3 regions of the Vibrio sp. 16 genome follow, and region 2 is predicted to be linked to each of the others. Evidence: predicted binding sites of a transcription regulator. Region 2 holds the regulator's gene; each other region holds the start of a gene.
What was found. Region 2 encodes PurR, which represses purine synthesis genes. Its sites were predicted from a motif close to TNANGNAAACGTTTNCNTNA; they were not measured.
Positions count from the first base shown of each region.

Region 1: a site for PurR is predicted at 4,584-4,603, ahead of purT (formate-dependent phosphoribosylglycinamide formyltransferase). Genes of this name have one in related genera too.
Region 3: a site for PurR is predicted at 3,197-3,216, ahead of purE (5-(carboxyamino)imidazole ribonucleotide mutase). Genes of this name have one in related genera too.

Region 1 is NZ_OY808997.1:797,714-805,253, reverse strand. Features, by position in the region: gene sbcB (exodeoxyribonuclease I) at 1-699, shown strand, start outside; gene U9J37_RS03630 (CidA/LrgA family protein) at 855-1,220, shown strand; gene U9J37_RS03625 (CidB/LrgB family autolysis modulator) at 1,220-1,897, shown strand; gene cdd (cytidine deaminase) at 2,153-3,040, shown strand; gene U9J37_RS03615 (cyclic di-GMP phosphodiesterase) at 3,090-4,295, opposite strand; gene purT (formate-dependent phosphoribosylglycinamide formyltransferase) at 4,665-5,840, shown strand; gene U9J37_RS03605 (thiopurine S-methyltransferase) at 5,885-6,532, opposite strand; gene U9J37_RS03600 (RelA/SpoT-related domain-containing protein) at 6,847-7,540, shown strand, end outside.
Region 2 is NZ_OY808997.1:483,325-490,864, reverse strand. Features, by position in the region: gene torD (molecular chaperone TorD) at 192-839, shown strand; gene purR (HTH-type transcriptional repressor PurR) at 1,055-2,080, shown strand; cyclic di-GMP riboswitch class I at 2,226-2,312, shown strand; gene U9J37_RS02210 (TfoX/Sxy family DNA transformation protein) at 2,514-3,107, shown strand; gene U9J37_RS02205 (TVP38/TMEM64 family protein) at 3,278-3,973, shown strand; gene U9J37_RS02200 (putative signal transducing protein) at 3,970-4,275, shown strand; gene U9J37_RS02195 (alpha/beta fold hydrolase) at 4,272-5,075, opposite strand; gene glgA (glycogen synthase GlgA) at 5,243-6,703, opposite strand; gene glgC (glucose-1-phosphate adenylyltransferase) at 6,693-7,540, opposite strand, start outside.
Region 3 is NZ_OY808997.1:2,551,400-2,558,939, forward strand. Features, by position in the region: gene dprA (DNA-processing protein DprA) at 1-378, shown strand, start outside; gene U9J37_RS11680 (DUF494 family protein) at 375-854, shown strand; gene U9J37_RS11685 (DNA topoisomerase family protein) at 867-1,457, shown strand; gene U9J37_RS11690 (5-(carboxyamino)imidazole ribonucleotide synthase) at 1,503-2,636, opposite strand; gene purE (5-(carboxyamino)imidazole ribonucleotide mutase) at 2,641-3,126, opposite strand; gene U9J37_RS11700 (L-threonylcarbamoyladenylate synthase type 1 TsaC) at 3,319-3,876, shown strand; gene hemF (oxygen-dependent coproporphyrinogen oxidase) at 3,895-4,812, shown strand; gene aroE (shikimate dehydrogenase) at 4,889-5,722, shown strand; gene U9J37_RS11715 (DUF1488 family protein) at 5,722-5,988, shown strand; gene U9J37_RS11720 (gamma carbonic anhydrase family protein) at 5,981-6,529, opposite strand; rRNA gene U9J37_RS11725 (16S ribosomal RNA) at 7,031-7,540, shown strand, end outside.

The DNA.
Region 1 (7,540 bases), 310 kb from region 2:
TGGATGGTTCCTGTGGCTTGGCATCCAACCAACCAAAATGCGGTGATCATGGTCGATTTGGCCAAAGACCCACAACCCCTGTTCGATTTGGATGTTGAGCAGCTCAATGAGCGCCTGTACACCAAACACTCGGAGCTGGCAGACGATGAACTTCCGGTCCCGGTAAAACTGGTCCACCTTAATAAGTGTCCGATACTTGCACCTGCGAAAACCTTAACCGCAGAAAACGCCGCGAATATTGGTATCAACCGAGAACAATGCCTTGAGAACTTGGCTCGTCTGCGTCAAACCCCTGAAATACGCGAAAAGCTGATTGGCTTATACAGCATCGACCGGGAATACGCGAAAGATAACGATGTCGATAGCATGCTTTATGACGGATTCTTTTCTCCGGCGGATAAAGCCTCGATGGACATTATTCGCCAAACCGATCCAAATAACTTAGCGGCGCTTGATATCTCGTTTAATGATGACCGTATTGCACCGCTGCTATTCCGCTACCGCGCACGCAACTTCCCTGCCACTTTAGATGAGTCAGAACAGCAACGCTGGGCAAATCATTGCCGAGACTACTTCGAAAGTCGTATTGAAGACTATATGCTCAATTTGGAAAACTTAGTTCACGAACATGAAAGTGATGAAAAGAAGCTAGCTATTTTAAAATCCGTTTATCAATACGTACAAAAGCTAGTATCTTAGATACCAGAACGCCTGCACCCTAACAGATGCCTCAGCCACATACACAATAATTACCAGTCATGAGGCACTGACACCCAACCAACATGGGTTTACACCGTGTTGGTTTTTTACGTTGCGTTTTTGCAACGCATGATAATTTCGGACGATAACAACTTATGGCAAAAACAGTGCTGAAATACGTTGTGTCAATGGGGCTGATTTTCCTCTGCCTCATCGCGGGCATCAACATTCAACATCTTCTCGGTATTTCGATTCCTGGCAGCATCATCGGCATGCTGATTCTTTTTGGATTGCTTGCAAGTGGACTTGTTCCCGTCGACTGGGTACGCCCAAGCGCAAGTTTATTTATTCGCTATATGGTGCTGCTGTTTGTACCCATCAGTGTTGGGTTGATGGAGCATTTCGATATGTTACTCGCTAATGCGCTGCCTATTCTCGCCAGCGCGGTAGGTGGGACATTCATTGTTCTTGTATTGCTTGGCCTTATGCTTGATCGAATGCTAAAAGGAGGACAAAAGTAATGTGGCTACTCGTTACCCTTGTTGTCTTTTTCGCTTCTCGCTGGTTGTGTCAAAAAATCAAAAGCCCATTTATGAACCCGCTTTTGATCAGCTTAGCTGTACTCATTCCACTTCTGACGTATCTGAAGGTTCCGTTTGAGACATATTATGCTGACAACCAGTGGATCAACTATCTGCTTCAACCCGCTGTCGTCGCACTGGCTTACCCTCTGTATGAGCAATTGCCGCAGATCCGAGCAAACTGGCGAATCATTATGCTTGCCTGTGGTGTAGGTAGCGTGATGTCGATGCTCACTGCCAGTATGATTGCCGTCTACATGCAAGCCGACATTACACTGATAGCAAGCCTACTTGGTAAATCCGTCACCACGCCTATCGCGATGGAAGTCTCTAGCCACCTCGGCGGAGAGCCTGCAATTGCCGCGATCTTAGTTCTAATCGTCGGTCTGTTTGGAGCGATTGTGGCGTACCCTGTCTACAACTTGCTTAACATTACTCACCCTATTGCCAAAGGACTTACCATGGGAACGGTATCCCACGCGCTGGGTACCGCAACCTGCGCTGAAAAAGATGGTCAAGACGCTGCATTTAGCTCTCTCGCCTTAGTGGTTTGTGGTGTGATTACGTCTATCCTTGCCCCTTCTTTCTTCGCATTTGCCGTTTGGCTTGCTGCCTAACTCACTTTTGCGACGTTTGGTCGAGCTGTTCAGTCGCAGCTCGACCGACCTCACTTCTCTCCCTTATGTAATCGATACCATGTGTGACCTCACTCTAATTATGTAAACAATAAATTCGTTACACAGATTAATGTGATTTAAATCTCAGTAATGTTTTACTCTTCGCATAAAATGAAATACCAGTATCAAGGCATGTCTGTACTGTAAAGACGCCCGTGCCAAAGATATCAATTAACGTATACACAAGGATTCACCATGAGAAGCCGCATTGAAAAAGCGCTATCTGATGCGCCAAGCCAAATCGCAGAATACCTATCACCCATTCTGTTAGCTGATGACTTTGACGCAACGCTTTCCCCTCAGCAATTTTCAGAGCTTCTGTCCATTTCAGGGCTAGAAGATGACGAACTTCGCGTCGCGCTGCTTCCTTTTGCTGCCGCTTATTCCTATGCTCCTATCTCAAATTTTTATGTAGGCGCGATCGTACGCGGTTTGTCAGGACGCTTATACTTTGGCGCGAACGTCGAAATCCTCGGCGCACAACTCGGCCAAACCGTTCACGCAGAGCAGTCAGCCATTAGCCACGCATGGATGAAAGGGGAACAAGGTATTTCAGACATTACGATTAACTTTAGCCCTTGTGGCCACTGTCGTCAGTTTATGAATGAATTGACCACCGCAGATAAGTTAGTGGTGCAGCTACCACAGCGTGATGAAATGACCTTGCAAGAGTATCTACCGGAGTCGTTTGGTCCTTCCGATCTTGGTATCGAGTCTGGACTCATGTCTAGCGTTGACCATGGCAAGCATACGAATGAAACCGATGAAATGGTTAACAAAGCCGTCGAGGCACTTAACCGCAGCCACGCCCCTTACACTAAGAACTTAAGTGGCGTGTGTCTTAAACTCGATAGCGGTGAAGTTTACTTAGGTGCATACGCTGAAAATGCGGCGTTTAACCCAAGCTTACCACCACTGCAAGTGGCGATGATTCAGCTACTTCTAGATGGTAAATCTTTACAAAATATAGAGTCTGCAGCACTGGCGGAAATGGCCGACGGTACCATCAGTCACCTTGCGGATACACAGGCAACACTGGAAGCAATCAATCCCGATATTCCGGTCGCCTACTTAGCGATATAAAATACAAAAGGCGCTCAATGAGCGCCTTTTGTTTCACTTTGCCACTTACCTAAACGTCAAAGAACGGTGTCGGATCCACTTCTAAGCTGCTAGGGGCAATCGCTCGTTCGATGGTTACTTTACTGTGTTTTACATCAACGTATGACACATCAATGAAACGCTTGTACTTTCGAGAGTAGAAACACTTGACCTCAGGTTTCAGTGGTTCCGCCGCATTGGAAGTCCATACAATGCCGACCCGACCATCACTCAGTTCAACCAAAGCACCAACTGGGTATACACCAATACAGTTGATGAATTTATAGACCAAGTCTCGGTCTAGGTGAAATGGTGTAAGGCTAAGCAAAATCTTAAACGCCTCTGCGGAGCTCATCCCCTTTTTGTAACAGCGATCCGCGGTTAGAGCGTCATATATATCAACAATACAGCTCATACGCCCATGAGTTGGCATCTGCTCAGCAGTCAAACCTCCCGGGTACCCTGTCCCATCCAATTTCTCGTGGTGCATCAAGCATACGTCACGAGCAATATCACTCAGCCCAGTAACGGTACTGATGATTTCACCCGCATAGACCTGATGCAGCTTCATATGCTCAAACTCTTCTGGCGTTAAGCGTGCGGGTTTATGGAGCACTTTGTCGTCGACTTTGATTTTGCCAACATCATGGATAATGCCACCGATCGCCATCTGTTTTAACGTCTCTTTGGGCAAGTTTAGATGCTTACCAAATGAGACCAATAAGGTCGCAACGTTGACCGAGTGTTCCAGTAAGTACTCATCTTTACTTCTTAACGCAGAAACGCAGTGAAGCGCATCAGAATCGATCAGCACGGACTCAATCAAATCATCCGCCCAGCCATCTAGCTCATCTACATGAATAGACTTGCCTTCAAACGTCTGATTAAGAATTTTTTGCGCTAAACCTTTCGCTTCGCGGATAATCTTTGAGGCTTTTTTCTGTTGGGAAAAGCGGCTCATTTTCTTACGTTTTGTCGGTGCGGGGGGCGCACCTTCTGGCTCCACCTCTGGCTGATCGCTTACTGGTTTAAATACACTGCCCTTTACCGACAGACTTTGATCTACCCAAGCATACTTAACGCCATTTTTCACCAATTGACGAATTGCTTGTTGAGTAGGTACTCGCCCTGCATTAGCAAGGTTGACGCGTTTACTGTCTTCAATGGCGGTAACAAACATGCCCACCGTCAGCGTATCAATCGGTATCTTGATGGATTGTTTTGGGTCGTACTGCATCTGTTCTTTTTATATCCCGAGCATTTGTTTTTATCACCTTTACGTCTGGGGAAAACTTGAAACAAGATTTCGACGAAATTTCAGTGAGTTGGCGCTCTGTTGACTTATGATTCACACGGCTTCTATATTGATATCATTATAATCGTAATCGAAACAATTTCCTCATCTCAATCGACATAAACTACAAGACAATCAATAATATTAAGTAATTATTAGTTACAAATCATACTATTGCGCGGCATTTTAAAGCCAATTTACAGTACATGCACCCATTATCTTATTCGCAGTCAAAGCAAACGTTTGCTTTTTGGTTCGGGATACGTATGATCGCCTACAATTTCATTCTCCTCTGAATAATAAGGGTTATCTATGTTTGGTACGGCTACACGTCAAAACGCAACACGCGTTCTACTGCTTGGGTCTGGTGAACTTGGAAAAGAGGTCGCAATCGAGTGCCAACGCCTCGGGCTTGAAGTGATTGCCTGTGATCGCTACGAAAATGCACCGGCGATGCAAGTCGCTCATCGCAGCTACACCTTGGATATGCTTGATGGAGAGGCTCTCGAGGCGATCATCGAAAAAGAACAGCCGGATTTCGTTGTGCCTGAAATCGAAGCTATCGCAACCGATAAGTTAGTCGAGCTTGAAGCGAAAGGACTTAATGTTGTCCCAACTGCGAACGCGACGAAACTGACCATGAACCGTGAAGGAATCCGCCGTTTAGCCGCAGAGGAACTGGATCTGACAACCTCTCCTTACCGCTTTGCTGACAACTACCAAGACTTTACTGCCGCCATCGAAGCCGTGGGTATTCCATGCGTGTGCAAACCTGTAATGAGCTCATCAGGTAAAGGGCAAAGTGTGATTAAGTCTGCTGATGATGTCCAAAAAGCGTGGGATTACGCTCAAGAAGGTGGTCGCACGGGGGCTGGGCGCGTAATCGTTGAAGGCTTTATCGATTTCGATTATGAAATTACGCTACTTACTGTACGCGCGGTTGACGGTGTGCACTTCTGCGCTCCGATTGGTCACCGCCAAGAAGATGGTGACTACCGCGAATCGTGGCAGCCACAAGCAATGTCAGATGCAGCTCTGGCCGCCGCTCAAGACGCCGCAGGAAAAGTGGTCAACGCATTGGGCGGCTATGGCATTTTTGGTGTAGAACTTTTCATCAAGGGTGACACCGTTATTTTCAATGAAGTCTCCCCTCGTCCACACGACACAGGTCTCGTCACCTTGATGTCGCAAGACAGCTCTGAATTCGCGCTGCATGTGCGCGCCTTTACAGGTATGCCAATTGCTGGCATTACACAATTTGGCCCAGCGGCATCAGCGGTGGTTCTTGGCCAAGGTACATCACAAAACATTCGTTTCGAAGGTTTAGAGCAAGCACTCGCCGCACCTCAAACCCAAGTTCGCCTTTTTGGTAAGCCAGATATTGATGGACGCCGCCGCTTAGGTGTCGCAATTACTCGTCGTGACTCCATTGAGCAAGCCATCGAAGATGCCGTCACTAGCGCTGCACAAGTAAAAGTGATTTACTAATCGCGATCGAAAAGAGCGTTTGGTTTCCCAAACGCTCTTTTCATTTAAGACTCTATCAAATACACCACTTCGATCATTCGTGCCCCTTCAATTTTTGAAAGTTTCGGTGGCATGTCCGCCTCATCATTACGATGTAGCTCTGTAATTTTGTAGCCTTCATACAAGCTTCTTACTTCTTGCTCCGGTACCGAAAACGGAGGCCCCGCCATCAGAGATTGCTCGTACTCAAGTGTCACCAACAGCATTCTTCCACCTGGGTTTAACAATGATTTAATGCGCTCAGCGTACTCGCCACGCATTTCTTGTGGCAACGCGACAAGAGAGGCGCGATCATAAACGATATCAACCGGCTGAATCGGCGCCGTGAAAAAATCTCCCACATAGATCGAGAGCTCATCAAACTGAAACAGCTCGTGTTGACCATTAACTGGCATCACCATTGGTGTATAGAAGTGTTCAGCAAAAAAAGCGCGTACCGCAATATTGCTTAGCTCAACACCTTGTACGTCGGCGTGTTTTGTCGCTAGCCAAACAAGATCTTCCGACTTACCACACAAGGGAACAAACACTTTCGAGTCATGCGTTGGGTTTGTATGCTTCCAATACTCGATAAGCAGCGGGTTAACATCTTCTAGGTGGAATCCAATTTGATTGGCCGCCCACTTAGAATGCCAAAATTCTGGGTCTTTCATTGTTATTCTCTGTCACTGACTTCACTTGCGCTTAGCCTAGCGAAAGCCCTATCTATTGACAATCCGAATCTCAAATTTACGTTCAGATTAGGTTCAGCTACGCCCTTTATACTTGGTTACATCTTGGTGATGAACTTAATCCAAATTGTTCACTCCAAAGAAATGGGACAGAGTTCAAAGATTGGATAGAGAAGCAAAAATCGCTATTGGAATCGGAGCTTTAGCCCCAAGATATGAAATGTAGAATCGTCAAGCTTAGTGATTGAAACCTTTTTCGACACCTTTTTCCTAAGCAACGACTCTAAGGAGAGTGAATGAGCCTTTTCCTACGTACCACGGCCCTAATGCTTTTAATGCTCAGCCGAGCGCCTGCTTTTGCTGCTGTACCACCAGCACCTGGCAGTGAGGAAAACCGTCCAGCGAATCAAAATGAAGTCTGTTCAAAAGCATTCAAGCATAATTTAAGCGGCCTTTACGGTATTAAACCGATCGCTTCTACACCACTTCAACCCTACTCAGACTTCGATATCCTTTATAGCAAAGCACACCAAGCTCAAGCTGAACTTGAAACCATCTGTAAAAGTACTGCACTACTCACATCCACAGACGCTTATTTCGCAGGCGTAAAATCCGCTGAACGTGCAAAAGAAAAGATCGCCTATGAGCTAGACGGCCAAACTGAACGCATTACCGATTTAGCTCGCGCGACCATCGTTGCAGACGACATTGAAAGCCTGATGTCTGCGTACGAGGTACTTAATCGCGAAACCACCATTGTTAAGGTGAAAAACCGCTTCAAAAATCCAGCGGCATCGGGTTATCGTGATTTGAATCTTCTGGTTCAGCTTCCAAAAACTAAGCTGATTGCGGAAGTTCAGGTCCATTTGAAAGCCATTGCCGATGTGAAAAGCGGTCCAGAGCATGATCTGTACGAGAAAATTCAGAAAATAGAACGTAAAGCGGCATCAGAGCGCCGTGAGTTTAGCGAGTTTGAGGTCGCACAAATCA
Region 2 (7,540 bases):
ATTCATAAACAGTAACATTTCTAGTATTTGTTACTTTAAAACCAAGAAAGATGATTTTTTCTTGATTCAAGACAAACCTAGGTCATCTGTTCATATTTTTCCATTTTTAGACTCAATTCTATACAGCTGACATTATCGCTGTTCATCTTTATTGGGTACACTAAGCGCAGTTATTTTAGGAGCCTGACCTAATGCAAGAAATTAAATCATTCAATGAAAAACGCGCAGAAATCTATTGGTGGCTATCGAGCTTATTGGCGAAAGAGCTCACTCAAGAGGCGTTAGACCAATACCATTCAGCCGAGATTCGTTCGTTTCTCTCTGGGCTTGGCGACAACCCAGATCTAAAACCTTCTGTCGACAACTTAGTTGATGCACTAAATCGACTTATGGACCGTGAAGACGCGCAGCTTGAATTAGCCGCAGATTTTTGTGACTTATTCCTTAAATCAGACAGAGACTCTGCCCTTCCATATGCGTCGATGTATGTAGGCAAAAGCGGACTGCTTAACGATGAGCCGGCGAGAGAAATGGAAGCACTAATGCAAAAGCATGGCGTCCAAGTTGATGAAAACCTAAATGAACCTGCGGATCATATCGCGATTGAACTCGACTTCCTTGGTAATCTGATTATTCGCTCGAATGAACTTGAAAGTGATGTTGAAATGGAAAACGCACTTGAAGAGCAAGACAAGTTCATCAGCCACGCACTACTTAATTGGGTGCCAAAGTTCGCCGCTAAGTGCAAAGCTTTAGATGATTTCGGATTCTACTCTGCCATTGTGATGTTAATGGTTGCGTTTATGGAACTTGACTCTCGCTACCTAAAAGGCGAATAAATACGAGCTTTTGTGACCACGAGCAGGGAACAAAAACCTTTTTATTTGCGCTTAGTTTGTTTGCGGTCTAGAATCGTGACCGCAAACGATAAAAATGAACGAATTAAATACAAACCGCTAATTATAAGCGGTTTTTGTGTTTCTGATACTTTCTGCCAGATTATCCTACACTTAGGAATATTGTTTCGTGGCAGTCATCGACAGGACAAAACCTTATGGCCACCATAAAAGACGTAGCGCGCTTAGCCGGCGTATCAACAACTACTGTATCTCACGTAATTAATAAAACGCGTTTTGTTGCCGAAGCGACCCAAGAAAAGGTCATGGAAGCAGTAACAGAGCTGAACTATGCGCCTAGTGCCGTTGCTCGAAGCTTAAAGTGTAATACAACACGCACGATTGGCATGCTGGTGACTCAATCAACAAACCTCTTCTTTTCAGAAGTTATTGATGGTGTTGAGAGTTACTGTTACCGCCAAGGTTACACGCTGATTTTGTGTAATACCGGCGGCATCTATGAGAAGCAACGCGACTATATCCGCATGCTTGCAGAAAAGCGCGTAGACGGCATCTTGGTCATGTGTTCTGACCTCACAGAAGAACTCAGCGAAATGCTTGACCGTCATAAAGACATTCCTAAAGTGGTCATGGACTGGGGCCCTGAAAGCTCACAAGCTGACAAAATCATCGACAACTCAGAAATCATCGACAACTCAGAAGAAGGCGGCTATCTAGCGACTAAATACCTGATTGAGCGTGGCCACAAAGATATTGCTTGTTTGAGCGGGCACTTCGAAAAAGCAGCATGTCAGGAGCGTATCGCAGGCTTCAAGCGAGCAATGAACGAAGCGAACTTGGCAGTTGATGAAGACTGGATCCTTGAAGGTAACTTTGAATGTGACACTGCAGTCCTAGCCGCAGACAAGATTGTTGCAATGGATAAACGCCCGAGTGCCGTTTTCTGCTTCAACGATACGATGGCACTGGGTCTAATGAGCCGCCTACAACAAAAAGGTATCCGCATTCCAGAAGATATGTCCATTATTGGTTACGACAACATCGAGTTAGCGGAATACTTCTCTCCACCGCTCACGACTGTTCACCAACCGAAACGACGTGTCGGTAAGAACGCGTTCGAAATTTTGTTAGAGCGTATCAAGGACAAAGAACACGACAAGCGAGTGTTTGAGATGCACCCTGAAATTGTCGAGCGCTGTACCGTGCGCAACCTCAACAAATAACATCATCACTCAGCGCCTGACTCTTTGATTAATTATCAGTCAGGCGCATATAACCCGCCAAATTACTGAACTAAGATCACATTTACTCACTACAAGTGTGATACTTACCTCAAATATTATTTATTCTTAACTTGTTCGATCAATGCCACGAACAGGGCAAACCATTTCGAAAGGATGGGACGCAAAGCCTCCGGCCTTAAGTATACTTATACAAGGTAGCGGGGTTGCCGATGGCAAAAATGCAAAACTAGTACATTAAGCTTTCTCGTAAACTGGACGCGTCTCAATACTGAGTATGAGCAGACATGGAATTCGTCGAGATTTTACGAAGTGTTTTCTTGTATGACACCTTACTGACAAAATTTCTGCATTATTTTGCTAATCTCTCGGACCTGAATTGGTGGCGTATACATATACACCGAGAAAATACAGCATGGATAAACCAATACTTAAAGACTCAATGAGACTATTTGAGCAACTTGGTCAAATTAAGTCTCGTTCAATGTTTGGCGGCTTCGGCATATTCGCAGATGAGACGATGTTTGCTTTAGTGGTCAACGATAAGCTTCATGTAAGAGCGGATGCTCAGTTAATCAAACAGTGCAATGCCCTTTCTTTGGAACCCTACGTCTACAAAAAACGTGGTTTTCCCGTTGTGACTAAATATTTTGCTTTGAGCGATGACATTTCCTCAGACAATGAAAAAACACTGGCATTGGCAAGACAAGCGCTGATCGCAGCAAAAGAAGAGAAAAAAGTACAATCGAAAGCGAAACCAAATCGCTTGAAAGACCTACCCAACCTGCGCTTGGCAACGGAAAGAATGCTAAAGAAAGCCGGGATTGACGATGTCGAATCTTTAGAAGAAGCGGGCGCTGTTAAAGCGTACAAGGCGATTCAATCGACACACTCAGCAGAAGTGAGCGTTGAACTGCTGTGGGCACTAGAGGGAGCAATCAGGGGCACACATTGGTCTGTTATACCGCAAAGCCGAAGACAAGAACTACTGAATAAATTGAGCAACTAGCTCAATCAATCGATGAAAAAGCCAGCACTTGCTGGCTTTTTTAGTCTCTAAGGAAATATTTTCTTCTCGCTCTCGTTCTTATTGTCTATATCAATCATTCCCTATACTAACTTAAGTATGTAACTATAGGGTCAGAGTTATCCTTGCGAAGAGTATTAAAGGACGCGATTATGAATAAAAAATTGATCTTGGGGATAGTCTTAGTTGCGCTTATCGCCTTTCTGGCGATGAACTTTGGGCAATACCTGACGCTCGAAAACGCGAAAGCACAGCAGCTTGCACTCTCAGATTACATCAGCGAAAACTTCGTCTTCGCCGCATTGACTTACTTTTTCGCCTACGTCGCCATAACCGCGTTCTCCATTCCTGGAGCAGCCGTTGTTACGCTTTTGGGCGCTGCGCTCTTTGGGTTTTGGACAAGTTTGCTGTTGGTCTCTTTTGCCAGCACCATTGGTGCAACGCTCGCCTTTTTAAGCAGCCGTTTCCTATTGCGAGACTGGGTGCAAGGAAAGTTTGGCGATAAGCTGAGTGCGATTAACCAAGGTGTAGAACGTGATGGGGCGTTTTATCTATTCTCACTAAGGTTGATTCCTGTCTTCCCCTTCTTCCTTATTAATTTACTCATGGGATTAACGCCTATTTCGGTAACTCGATTCTATTTTGTCAGCCAACTAGGTATGTTACCCGGCACAGCCGTTTACTTAAACGCGGGTACTCAGTTAGCGCAAATTGAGAGCCTTTCAGGCATTGTCTCGCCTTCCGTCTTAGCGTCATTTGCTTTACTGGGTCTTTTCCCTGTCATTGCGAAATGGGTCATGAATAAAATTAAGTCATCGCCATCCGCACAGAATGGCTCGGCGTCATGAAAATCTACTCAGCGAGTAATCCTCCAGAAGCTCACATTGTCTGTGAGCTTCTAAAGTCTCAAGACATCAGCTGTGAAGTTCGTGGTGAAGGGATATTCGGGTTGCAGGGAGAAATCCCATTCGGTGAAAACAGCGAGCCTTATGTTTGGCTTTTAGAACCAAATAAGCGCAATCAGGCGAATGAGATCATCGACCAATTTAGGACAACGCAAAATGGTAGCGACTGGCACTGCAGTCAATGTGGAGAAGTCAACGAATCACAATTTGGGGTTTGCTGGCAATGCGGCACCGCAGCAGATTAAGTCGCCTTAATTTGCTGTTGTATAAAGGCAATCGAATGCTGATTGAACTCTTCCGGACGCTCTACATTACACACATGTCCACAATCAGGAATCTCAAGCAATTGACTCTGCTGGTGAACGGCAACCATCTCTTTCACTGGCTTAATAAACATGTAGTCTCGCTCTCCCATTAGATACAGCGTCGGAATTGGCAATTCTCTATCTTTGAAATACTTCATTAATGGGTTTACTTCTGCCGTGAGTATAAACCAGCGCTTAAACTCTTTCTGACACAGTTTTTTGGCTTCGCGGATAAACAGGTGACGTGATTCTTTCTGTGTCCGCTGTGGCATCACAATATAAGCAAATAAGCTGTATAACCACATATAAGGCACGATGTGTTTACATAAGTTACCGAGACGCACCAACACTTGTGAACGCGTGTTCAGGCGTGTTACTGCCCCACCCAGCACCATGGATTTCACACGCTCCGAGGCAAGCTCTGCGATATTTCTTACGATGATCGTTCCTAAAGACATCCCAACGAAGTGTGCTGATCGAATCTTGAGGTGATCCAGAACTTGGAGAATGTCTTGCGTGACCGCCTTAAACGTGTAGCGGTTCGCCATGATCTCCTTTAGTAGCTGATTTGATCGCCCGTGCCCTCTTAGGTCTATGAGCAACAAATTAAAGTGCTGCTTGTACGCTTTGATTTGCTTGAACCAAATAGACGAACTGCCTCCGGCTCCATGCACAAAAACCACCCACTCATTGCTTGTTGGGTGTTCAAATGTTTTGTGAAATAGCATTTCAGAGTTCATAGTGACGTTCAGAGTTTCTTACTGGAATAACTTGGAAGCAGAAGATTAGCACAAACTAATGCAATTTTAATTCAGCTTATGTCATTTCGTGTTACTTATCTTGTCTAAAATTGAAAAAATACAAAAAAAGGCGTCATACGACGCCTCAATATACTTAGCTTGTTCCGTTAGCTATTAAGCGCACTGTGATAAAGCGTCAAATACTCATCCGCCGCTTTGCTCCAGCAGAAATTTTGCTCCATCGCGTATAGTTGCACGCGTTTTACTTCGTTAGGTTGTTGTGCGTAAAGCAACAACGAGCGCTGTAAAACAAGAAGCAACGCAATCGGTTCAGGCTCATCGAATACAAAACCCGTTGCGATCGCAGGGTTCTCATCGTAGTCGTTAACGCTATCTTTCAACCCTCCAACACCTCGGACGATAGGCAAAGTGCCATAAGCCATACTATAGATTTGGTTTAAACCACAAGGCTCAAACTCCGAAGGCATCAAGAAGAAATCCGAACCAGCTTCAACTAAGTGGGCTAACCCATTGTCATAGGCCTCGACAAACTTGAATTTGTCGCTGAACAGCGCTTCCACCTCTTTCAGGCGCGAAGCCAATACCGGGTCACCGGTACCAACAATGACAAGTTGAACATCGTGCTTCAAAAACTGTGACAGGATAGGCAATAGGTAATGCACACCTTTTTGATTGGTAAGGCGACACACCATTCCATACATAGCGACATCTTTTTCAGCCAGTCCTACCGTTTCCTGCAAGCTGCGCTTACACGCTCGCTTCCCCCTAACCATACTTTGGCGGTTAGCTCGATAGTTGGCAGGCAGATATGCATCCGTTTCAGGGTTCCAAGCAGAATAATCACATCCGTTCAAAATCCCCACTAGATCATCCGCACGACGCTGAAACTCGGCGGCCATGCCATGGCTACCCAGTTCGGTTTTCAGTTCGTTTGCGTAGCTCGGACTCACAGCATTAATTTTATCTGCATTTAGCACCCCAGCTTTTAGCATGGTGACGTGCGAAGGGCTCACCGCCGCATCAGGCGCGTAACGAGCATGAAACTCAGGTAGGCATTGCAACTCATCATAGCTAAACACACCTTTGAAGACTGCATTGTGAATCGATAAAACACTTTTAGTTTTAGCGAAAAACGGGCATGAACCATAACGATGTGTGAGCAAAAATGGGACCAGTCCAGTGTGCCAATCATTGGCGTGGACAATATGCGGTTGAAAATCAAGCTTTTGCAGCATATCTAGAGACGCAGCGCTGAAAAAGGCAAATCGCTCACCATTATCGGCGTAAGCTTGGTTATTTTCAGCGTACATTTCAGGACGGTCAAAATATTGAGGACAATCGATCGCATAAACAACGACACCAGAAATCGACAGTTCACGAACTTTATACGAGGTATGCGGCCAGTGCTCTAGCTGTGTTTCCAGAATGACTTGCGCTTGCTCTATCCCTTTTACATTTCGATAAGCGGGCAACGCTAAACGAACGTCTTGATTGAGTTCTCGGAGCGCTTCAGGAAGCGCCTTGGCCACGTCCGCCAAGCCGCCACTTTTGATCAATCCTTCGACTTCCGATGCTACGAATAGAATAGATAAATTCTTAGTAGCCAACACGAGCTCCTTTTGGAATAACTACGATGCCTTCATCGGACACATGGAAGTGCTTTTTATCTTCCGTAAGGTTCACACCAATTTGAGTGCCCGGTGCGATATCAGCATCTTTATCGACAATTACACGACGCAATACACAGCCTTCGCCGACTTTCACGTCGCCCAGAAGGATACTTTCACTGATATCACACGCCGATGCAATATTACTGCGGAAGCCAAGCACACACTTCTCGATTCTTGAACCACGCACATAGCTGCCGTTACATACTAGACTATCGATGATTTGCACACGCCCGTTATCTGAGTCAGTAAACGTTGCGGGTGGTAATGGTGGGTAGTAAGTGTGTAGCGGCCACTTGCGGTTATAGAGCGAGAAAGGTGCATCTTTTTCCAACAAGTCCATATGTGCTTCCCAGTACGCGCCAATCGTACCTACATCACGCCAATATACTTCTTCCTTTTCACCTGTGATTCGGTTGGTGCTAAAGTCGTAAACGTAAACGTCTCCGCATGGGAACATTTTTGGAATGATGTCTTTGCCGAAATCATGGGACGAATCTGGGTTATCCGCATCTTCAATTAACTCAGAGAACAATCGATCCGCTTCAAAAACGTAGTTACCCATTGAAACCAATGCGTGCTCTGGATCCCCTGGGATTGACTTAGGATTTTCTGGTTTCTCTTGGAAGCCGACCATACGCCCTTCTGCATCGACTTCAATTACGCCAAACTGCGAAGCTTCAGACAATGGCATACGAAGCGCAGAAACGGTCAAGGCCGCTTGCTTTTCTTTGTGGAAATCGAGCATCTGCTTGATGTCCATTTTGTAAATATGGT
Region 3 (7,540 bases), 1.0 Mb from region 2:
AGAGACGTGTTTGCGATTCCAAGCTCTATTCACCACACTCAAGGTCGTGGCTGTAACCTATTGATAAAGCAAGGTGCTTGCTTGGTTCAGAATGTCGAAGATATTGTCGCTGAAATCGAGACACTGGTTCGCTGGTCTGATCAAGGTATCGGTGCAGTTCAGCAGGAAATTTTTCCTCTAGAAGATAGCAAAGAAGAATTGCCATTTCCTCAGCTGTTAGCTAACGTAGGAAGTAGGGCTACACCAGTTGATATTCTTGCAAGCAGGACCAATATACCTGTTCAAGAAGTCATGATGCAGCTCTTAGAGCTTGAGCTCTCAGGGCATGTTGTTGCAGTTTCCGGTGGCTATATTCGAAAGGGGAGGGGCGAGCTATGATGATGGATATCCTAATGTATCTGTTCGAGACTTACATCCATAGCGATGCAGAGTTACAAGTCAATCAAGATGAGCTTGAAGAAGAGTTGCTTCGTGCAGGCTTTCATCAAAATGACATCTATAAAGCCCTTGTCTGGCTGGAAGAGTTAGCCGCTCTGCAGCAAAGCGAGGCCCACTCAGCGATTTCTGTGTGCAGTACATCGACCTCGACACGTATTTACACCACCAAAGAGTGTGAGCGTTTGAGTCTAGAGTGCCGCGGTTTCATTACTTTCCTTGAACAAGTGAACGTGTTGACAACGGAAACGCGTGAAATGGTGATTGACCGCATTATGGGCCTCGAGACGGATGAGTTTGAGCTGGATGATCTCAAGTGGATTGTATTGATGGTGCTGTTCAATGTACCAGGCAATGAAAACGCTTATACGCTTATGGAAGAGCTGTTATACACCAAAGAACAAGGTGTTCTACATTAACGAGCTTTCCAAGTGACCAAAAACAGTAAAATAGATCAGCAGCTGTTTTCAGCTCATGAACACGCATTAGAGCATCAAGCGTGCCCGAAATGCCAATCCGAGCAGCGCGATGGCGAGCTTCAGCTTCGCCATGGCAAGCATGGCCCATTTCTTGGCTGTACCCTGTATCCAACCTGCGATTACATTAAACCATTACATCAAAATGATGGGCATATCATCAAAGAGCTTGGTGTGCCTTGCCCAGAATGTGGCAACGAGTTGGTCCTTCGCCAAGGGCGTTACGGTATGTTTATTGGTTGTAGCCATTATCCGCAGTGCCACCATATTGAGTCTCAGGATCAACCTGAAGAAGAGCCAGAGTCACCGCATTTAACTTGCCCGGAATGTCACAAAGGCCATCTAGTTGAGCGCAAAACACGCTTTGGTAAGTTATTCTATGCCTGTGATAACTACCCTAAATGCAAGTTTGCGGTTAACCTGCCTCCAGTCGCTGGGCAGTGCGAGAAGTGTGGTTTTCCATTACTGATTGAGAAAAAGCTAGCCAGTGGGGACCGATTACAGTGTGCTAATCGTAAATGTCATCACACCCAAGAGAACAAATAGCAAAACGGCGCCTAGAGCGCCGTTTTTGTTTACTGGTTATTAAGATTACTCAGTGAAGTTCTCTGCGAAATTATGTACGGCTGGAAAAGCCTTCTTGTCTAGGACATCGGCGAGCGCACATAATTTGCGTTGCAGTTCGCCATTGTAATCACCACACACATTGATGTGGCCCATTTTACGGCCTTCGCGTTTCTCTTTTCCGTACCAATGCACATGGCAACCATCCATCGCGATCACAGCTTCTGGTAACGTATCTTCACCCAAAATGTTGATCATCGATGTGGATCGGATCAGCTTGGTTGACCCCAGTGGCATGCCACAAACGGCGCGCAGGTGGTTCTCAAACTGACACGTTTCCGCGCCTTGTTGAGTCCAGTGACCAGAGTTGTGAACGCGCGGTGCGATTTCATTGACGAGTAAAGTGCCATCTACATCAAAGAACTCGAGGGCTAACACGCCCACGTAGTCGAGGCTGTTGGCAACCGCAGTGAACATGTTCTTCGCTTGTTCTTGTAGATCTGTGTCTGCAATAGCGGTAGACAGTGTCAGGACACCATTGGTATGAACGTTCTCCGCTAGAGGGTAAACCGCCACGTTGCCATCTTTGCCACGGGCACCAACCAGAGAGACTTCACGATTAAACGGGACAAACTCTTCAGCGACAATCGCTTGGGTTTCTGTCGCGGCAATGCATTCTGCCATTTCAGCCCAGATTGCATCTGCTTGATCTGCATCTCTTAAGCGCCACTGGCCCTTTCCGTCGTATCCGCCCAAAGCGCTTTTAAGCACCATAGGAATGCCTACGTGATGGATTGCATGATCAAAGTCTTCACGGGAGTTGATGACGTAGTATTTTGCATTGCGTACGCCAGCATCATCGAGTAACTGCTTCTCGATGCGGCGGTCACCACCAGCTTTAATGGCCTGTGTTGATGGTAAGAACTTGCCACTTTGCTCACACACCGCAAGAATGTCATGAGGGATATGCTCAAACTCAGCAGTGATGACGTCAGCTTGCGCAATCGCATTCTCTAAACCATGGCCAGTCACCATTTGGGTTAGCGGATGAACGATATTTTTGCTCCCCACATCGTACGCAGAGATCTCGATGTTAAGAGGTGCGCCTGCCAATGACATCATACGAGCCAGTTGACCGGCACCTAGCACTAACACATGCATAGTATTAGTCCTCTGCCGGATTTGGGTTAGCTAATACAGTTTCAGTCTGTTCACTGCGGAACGCTTCAACCTTAGCCATCACTTCTTCGTCATGCGTACCAAGGATTTGTGCCGCTAGTATACCTGCGTTTGCTGCGCCAGCTTCACCGATGGCTAGCGTGCCTACCGCAATCCCTTTTGGCATTTGAACAATAGAATAGAGAGAATCTAAGCCACTCAATGCTCGTGACTGAACAGGAACACCAAGAACAGGCAAAGACGTAAACGCCGCTGCCATGCCAGGTAAGTGAGCAGCGCCGCCGGCGCCGGCGATGATCACTTTAAGGCCACGTTCTTTCGCGCTAGTCGCGTAATCAGCGAGAAGTTGAGGAGTGCGGTGTGCAGAGACGACTTTTGTTTCGTACTCAACTCCGAATCTGTCTAGCATTTCTGCTGCTAGTTTCATTGTTGGCCAATCTGATTTTGAACCCATGATGATACCGACTTTCATCTCGAACTCCTTAAAGCTGCGCGTAATAGGTGAGCATTCAATTTGTGCGCATTATACGGGGATTTTACTCTTAAGCAAACGTTTGCGCCGGCGTTGAAATCAGATTGATACAATTTATAAATAAATAGCTTTAGTCACTGGTTGTGATTGTTTGTACACTTATCAAAAACAAAGATTGAACAGGAAGTATTCGTGGATAATTTTGATCGAGCGCTCAACGCTTTAAATGATGGTGAAGTGATTGCCTACCCTACAGAGGGCGTATTTGGTGTCGGGTGTGATCCGGATAACCCAGAAGCTATTCAAAAACTACTAGAGCTCAAGCAGCGCCCTGTCGAAAAAGGGTTGATTTTGATTGCTGCAAGCTATGAGCAGCTGCTGCCCTACATTGATGAATCACAATTGACTGCGCAGCAGCTTGAGCAAGTCCATCAAACTTGGCCAGGTCCAGTCACTTGGATAATGCCTTGCAGCGATAAAGTGTCCAACTGGGTTTCTGGCCAATTCGATTCTATTGCAGTGCGTGTAACGGATCATCCTTTGGTACAAAAGATGTGTAATGCGTTTGGAAAGCCGTTAACCTCTACCAGCGCGAACCTAACCGGTGAACCGCCATGTATGACCACAGAACAAGTCTATCAGCAGCTAGGCGATAAGCTGGTGGCTGTTTTGGAAGGTGAAACGGGTGGAAGAGAAAAGCCTAGTGAGATTCGTGATGCGAAAACGTCACAAGTATTAAGACAAGGCTAACCTTGCAAAGGAAGAAAGATGTCGGCAATTGATAAACAAGCGGTAAAGCAATTCTTAATGGAACTGCAAGACTCGATCTGTCAGAAGTTAGAAGCAGCAGACGGTCAGGCAGAATTTGTTGAAGATGCATGGCATCGCGAACCTGGTGAGAAGTTAGGTGGTGGTGGTCGAACTCGCGTGATGAAAGAAGGCGCAGTGTTTGAGCAAGGCGGCGTGAACTTTTCTCATGTGCAAGGAAAAGAAATGCCGGCTTCAGCAACGGCTCACCGACCTGAGTTAGCTGGTCGACGCTTTGAAGCGATGGGGGTGTCTTTAGTTATGCACCCGAACAACCCTTATGTCCCAACTTCTCACGCTAACGTTCGTTTCTTTATTGCCGAAAAAGAGGGCGAAGAGCCAATTTGGTGGTTTGGTGGGGGCTTTGACCTAACACCGTTTTATCCTTTTGAAGAAGACGCGCAATATTGGCACAACACTGCGAAAGAAGTGTGCGCGCCATTTGGCAGTGAAGTCTACTCTGAGCATAAAGCGTGGTGTGATAAATACTTTTACCTGCCACACCGTGATGAAACCAGAGGCGTCGGTGGCTTGTTCTTTGATGATCTTAATCATTGGGAGTTTGATAAGTGCTTTGAGTACATCAAAGCGGTTGGCCAAGGTTATACAGATGCCTACCTACCGATTGTAGAGCGTCGCAAAGAAACAGAATACGGCGAGCGTGAACGTCAGTTCCAACTATATCGCCGAGGTCGTTACGTTGAATTTAACCTAGTGTTTGACCGTGGCACTCTATTTGGCCTTCAGAGCGGTGGGCGCACAGAATCTATCTTGATGTCGATGCCACCGTTAGCGCGCTGGGAATATGCTTACCAAGTTGAGCCGGGTTCTGCAGAAGCTGAACTATACGATCATTACCTCAAACCAAGAGAGTGGTAAGACTTTCTTCAATATATAGATAGTGATAGGGTCAATGTTTCGCATTGGCCCTTTTTTAGTTCTGCAGGTAAAGGAAATGACTCAGCAAATAGATCGTTACGCCGTTTTTGGTAATCCCATCTCTCAAAGTAAATCGCCTTTTATTCATACCCTATTTGCTCGTCAAACCAATCAGTCATTGATCTATACTGCAGAAAGCCCAAATAAGGACGCGTTTCAACAAGCGGCGTCTGAGTTTTTTGCTCAAGGTGGTAAAGGCTGCAATGTCACGGTTCCATTTAAGGAAGATGCTTATCGCTTTGCCAATCGACTGACAGAGCGTGCTCAGTTGGCTGGGGCGGTGAATACGCTAAAGAAGCTCGATGATGGTGAGATTATTGGTGACAACACCGATGGTGAAGGGCTAGTGCAAGACTTACTTCAATATCAAGCGCCTTTAAAAGGAGCGCGTATTTTACTTATTGGTGCAGGTGGTGCCGCGCGTGGCGTCATTAAGCCACTATTAGATCAGCAGCCCGCTGAACTTGTTGTTACCAACCGAACCTTTGCTAAAGCGCAACTGCTTGCCGAGATGTTTGCTCCGTATGGAACGATTAGCGCTTGTGAGATGAGTGACGTCAACCAAGCGTTTGACGTGATCATCAACTCCACCTCTTCTAGCTTGAGCGGTGAACTACCAGAGATATCCGCAGCTATCTTTACGGAACAGGCGGTAGTGTATGACATGATGTATGGCGCGGGTAAAACGACCTTCAATCAGTGGGCACATGAGCATGGGGTGGTGCAAGTCTTTGATGGATTAGGAATGCTGGTCGGTCAAGCGGCAGAAAGCTTTATGCTTTGGCGTGGTTTAAGACCAGGTACCAAACAAATTTTACGTGAGTTGAGAAAGAACCTAGAGGGATTGTAATGAATCAATCGATCTTATTCCCAGACATGCAAACATGGGATGAAGACAAACAAGCTGTTCTCTTTCCAGCGCAGCAATCAGGTGCTCTGATTCAATGCCTAGTGAGTATCAGTGAACTGAAACAGCTGTCGGGACAGGACATCGAGAACGAACAGCAAGCTCTGGAAGTCTTTTCACAATATCGATTCGATCTTGAAGAGCTTGCTGAAGAACTAATTGAAGAGGAAGAATTCAACTCAGAAGGTAATATAGAGGTTGTTAGTTAATCTTTTTAACCTCATGTAGGTAATCTTCTTTATTCTGCACATAGTTATCCGCAGACTTCTGTAAGAAAGCTCGTTCCTTATCGTTGAGGGGGCGAGCTTGCTTGACCGGACTTCCTACATAAAGGTAACCGCTTTCGAGTCGCTTTCCTGGGGGGACCAGACTGCCCGCACCAATCATTACCTCTTCTTCTATAATAGCGGCGTCTAATACAATCGCGCCCATACCGACCAAAACGCGATCTTTAATCACGCAGCCATGCAGCATCACCTTATGTCCGATCGTGACATCATTTCCAATAATCAGAGGGTATCCGTTAGGGTTCTCTTTATTCTTATGGGTGACATGCAAAACACTACCATCTTGAACATTAGTGCGTTCGCCGATATGGATATGGTTTACATCACCTCGTGCAGCCACCAATGGCCAGATGCTTGAGTCGCTGCCGATTTTGATATCACCAACCAAAACAGAGCTACTATCTATATAGACGCGCTCACCAATCTGAGGGGAAATACCTTTGTAACTGCGTAGTGAGCTCATGTATTTATCCTTTTACTCTTGTTATATCGTGCTTATAGGCTTAGAAAAGTACTAAAAATAGGTCGTTTTGAATAGAAAATACCCAAACAATAAAAAAATCAAAAAAAACTGCAAAAAGGGCTTGCCAATGTGATGGCGATCTCTATAATGCCCCCTCGCTGACACGGGAACGCTTCGAAAGAAACGAGAGCCCAGTTAGCAAGGTCAATTAGCCAAGCGGAAACGCTTGAAAAAAGTTTGAAAAAAGTGGTTGACACTAAACTTTATCTCGCTAAAATGACCGCCTCTTCCGAAGTGATATGAGTCACAAAGAAGAGAGCTCTTTAACAATATAAACCTATCAATCTGTGTGGGCACTCGTTGATGATAATCCAAATAGTTTCTTCGGAAACAATTTAGGTTTCAATGAAACGAAGTGACCACTGAATCGAAAGATTCAGCACAGTCAATTCAAACATTACTTTATGTAATGTTCAGTATTCATTGAGCCGACAAAATCTTAAATTGAAGAGTTTGATCATGGCTCAGATTGAACGCTGGCGGCAGGCCTAACACATGCAAGTCGAGCGGAAACGAGTTATCTGAACCTTCGGGGAACGATAACGGCGTCGAGCGGCGGACGGGTGAGTAATGCCTGGGAAATTGCCCTGATGTGGGGGATAACCATTGGAAACGATGGCTAATACCGCATAATAGCTTCGGCTCAAAGAGGGGGACCTTCGGGCCTCTCGCGTCAGGATATGCCCAGGTGGGATTAGCTAGTTGGTGAGGTAAGGGCTCACCAAGGCGACGATCCCTAGCTGGTCTGAGAGGATGATCAGCCACACTGGAACTGAGACACGGTCCAGACTCCTACGGGAGGCAGCAGTGGGGAATATTGCACAATGGGCGCAAGCCTGATGCAGCCATGCCGCGTGTATGAAGAAGGCCTTCGGGTTGTAAAGTACTTTCAGCAGTGAGGAAGGTGTTGTCGTTAATAGCGGCACCATTTGACGTTAGCTGCAGAAGAAG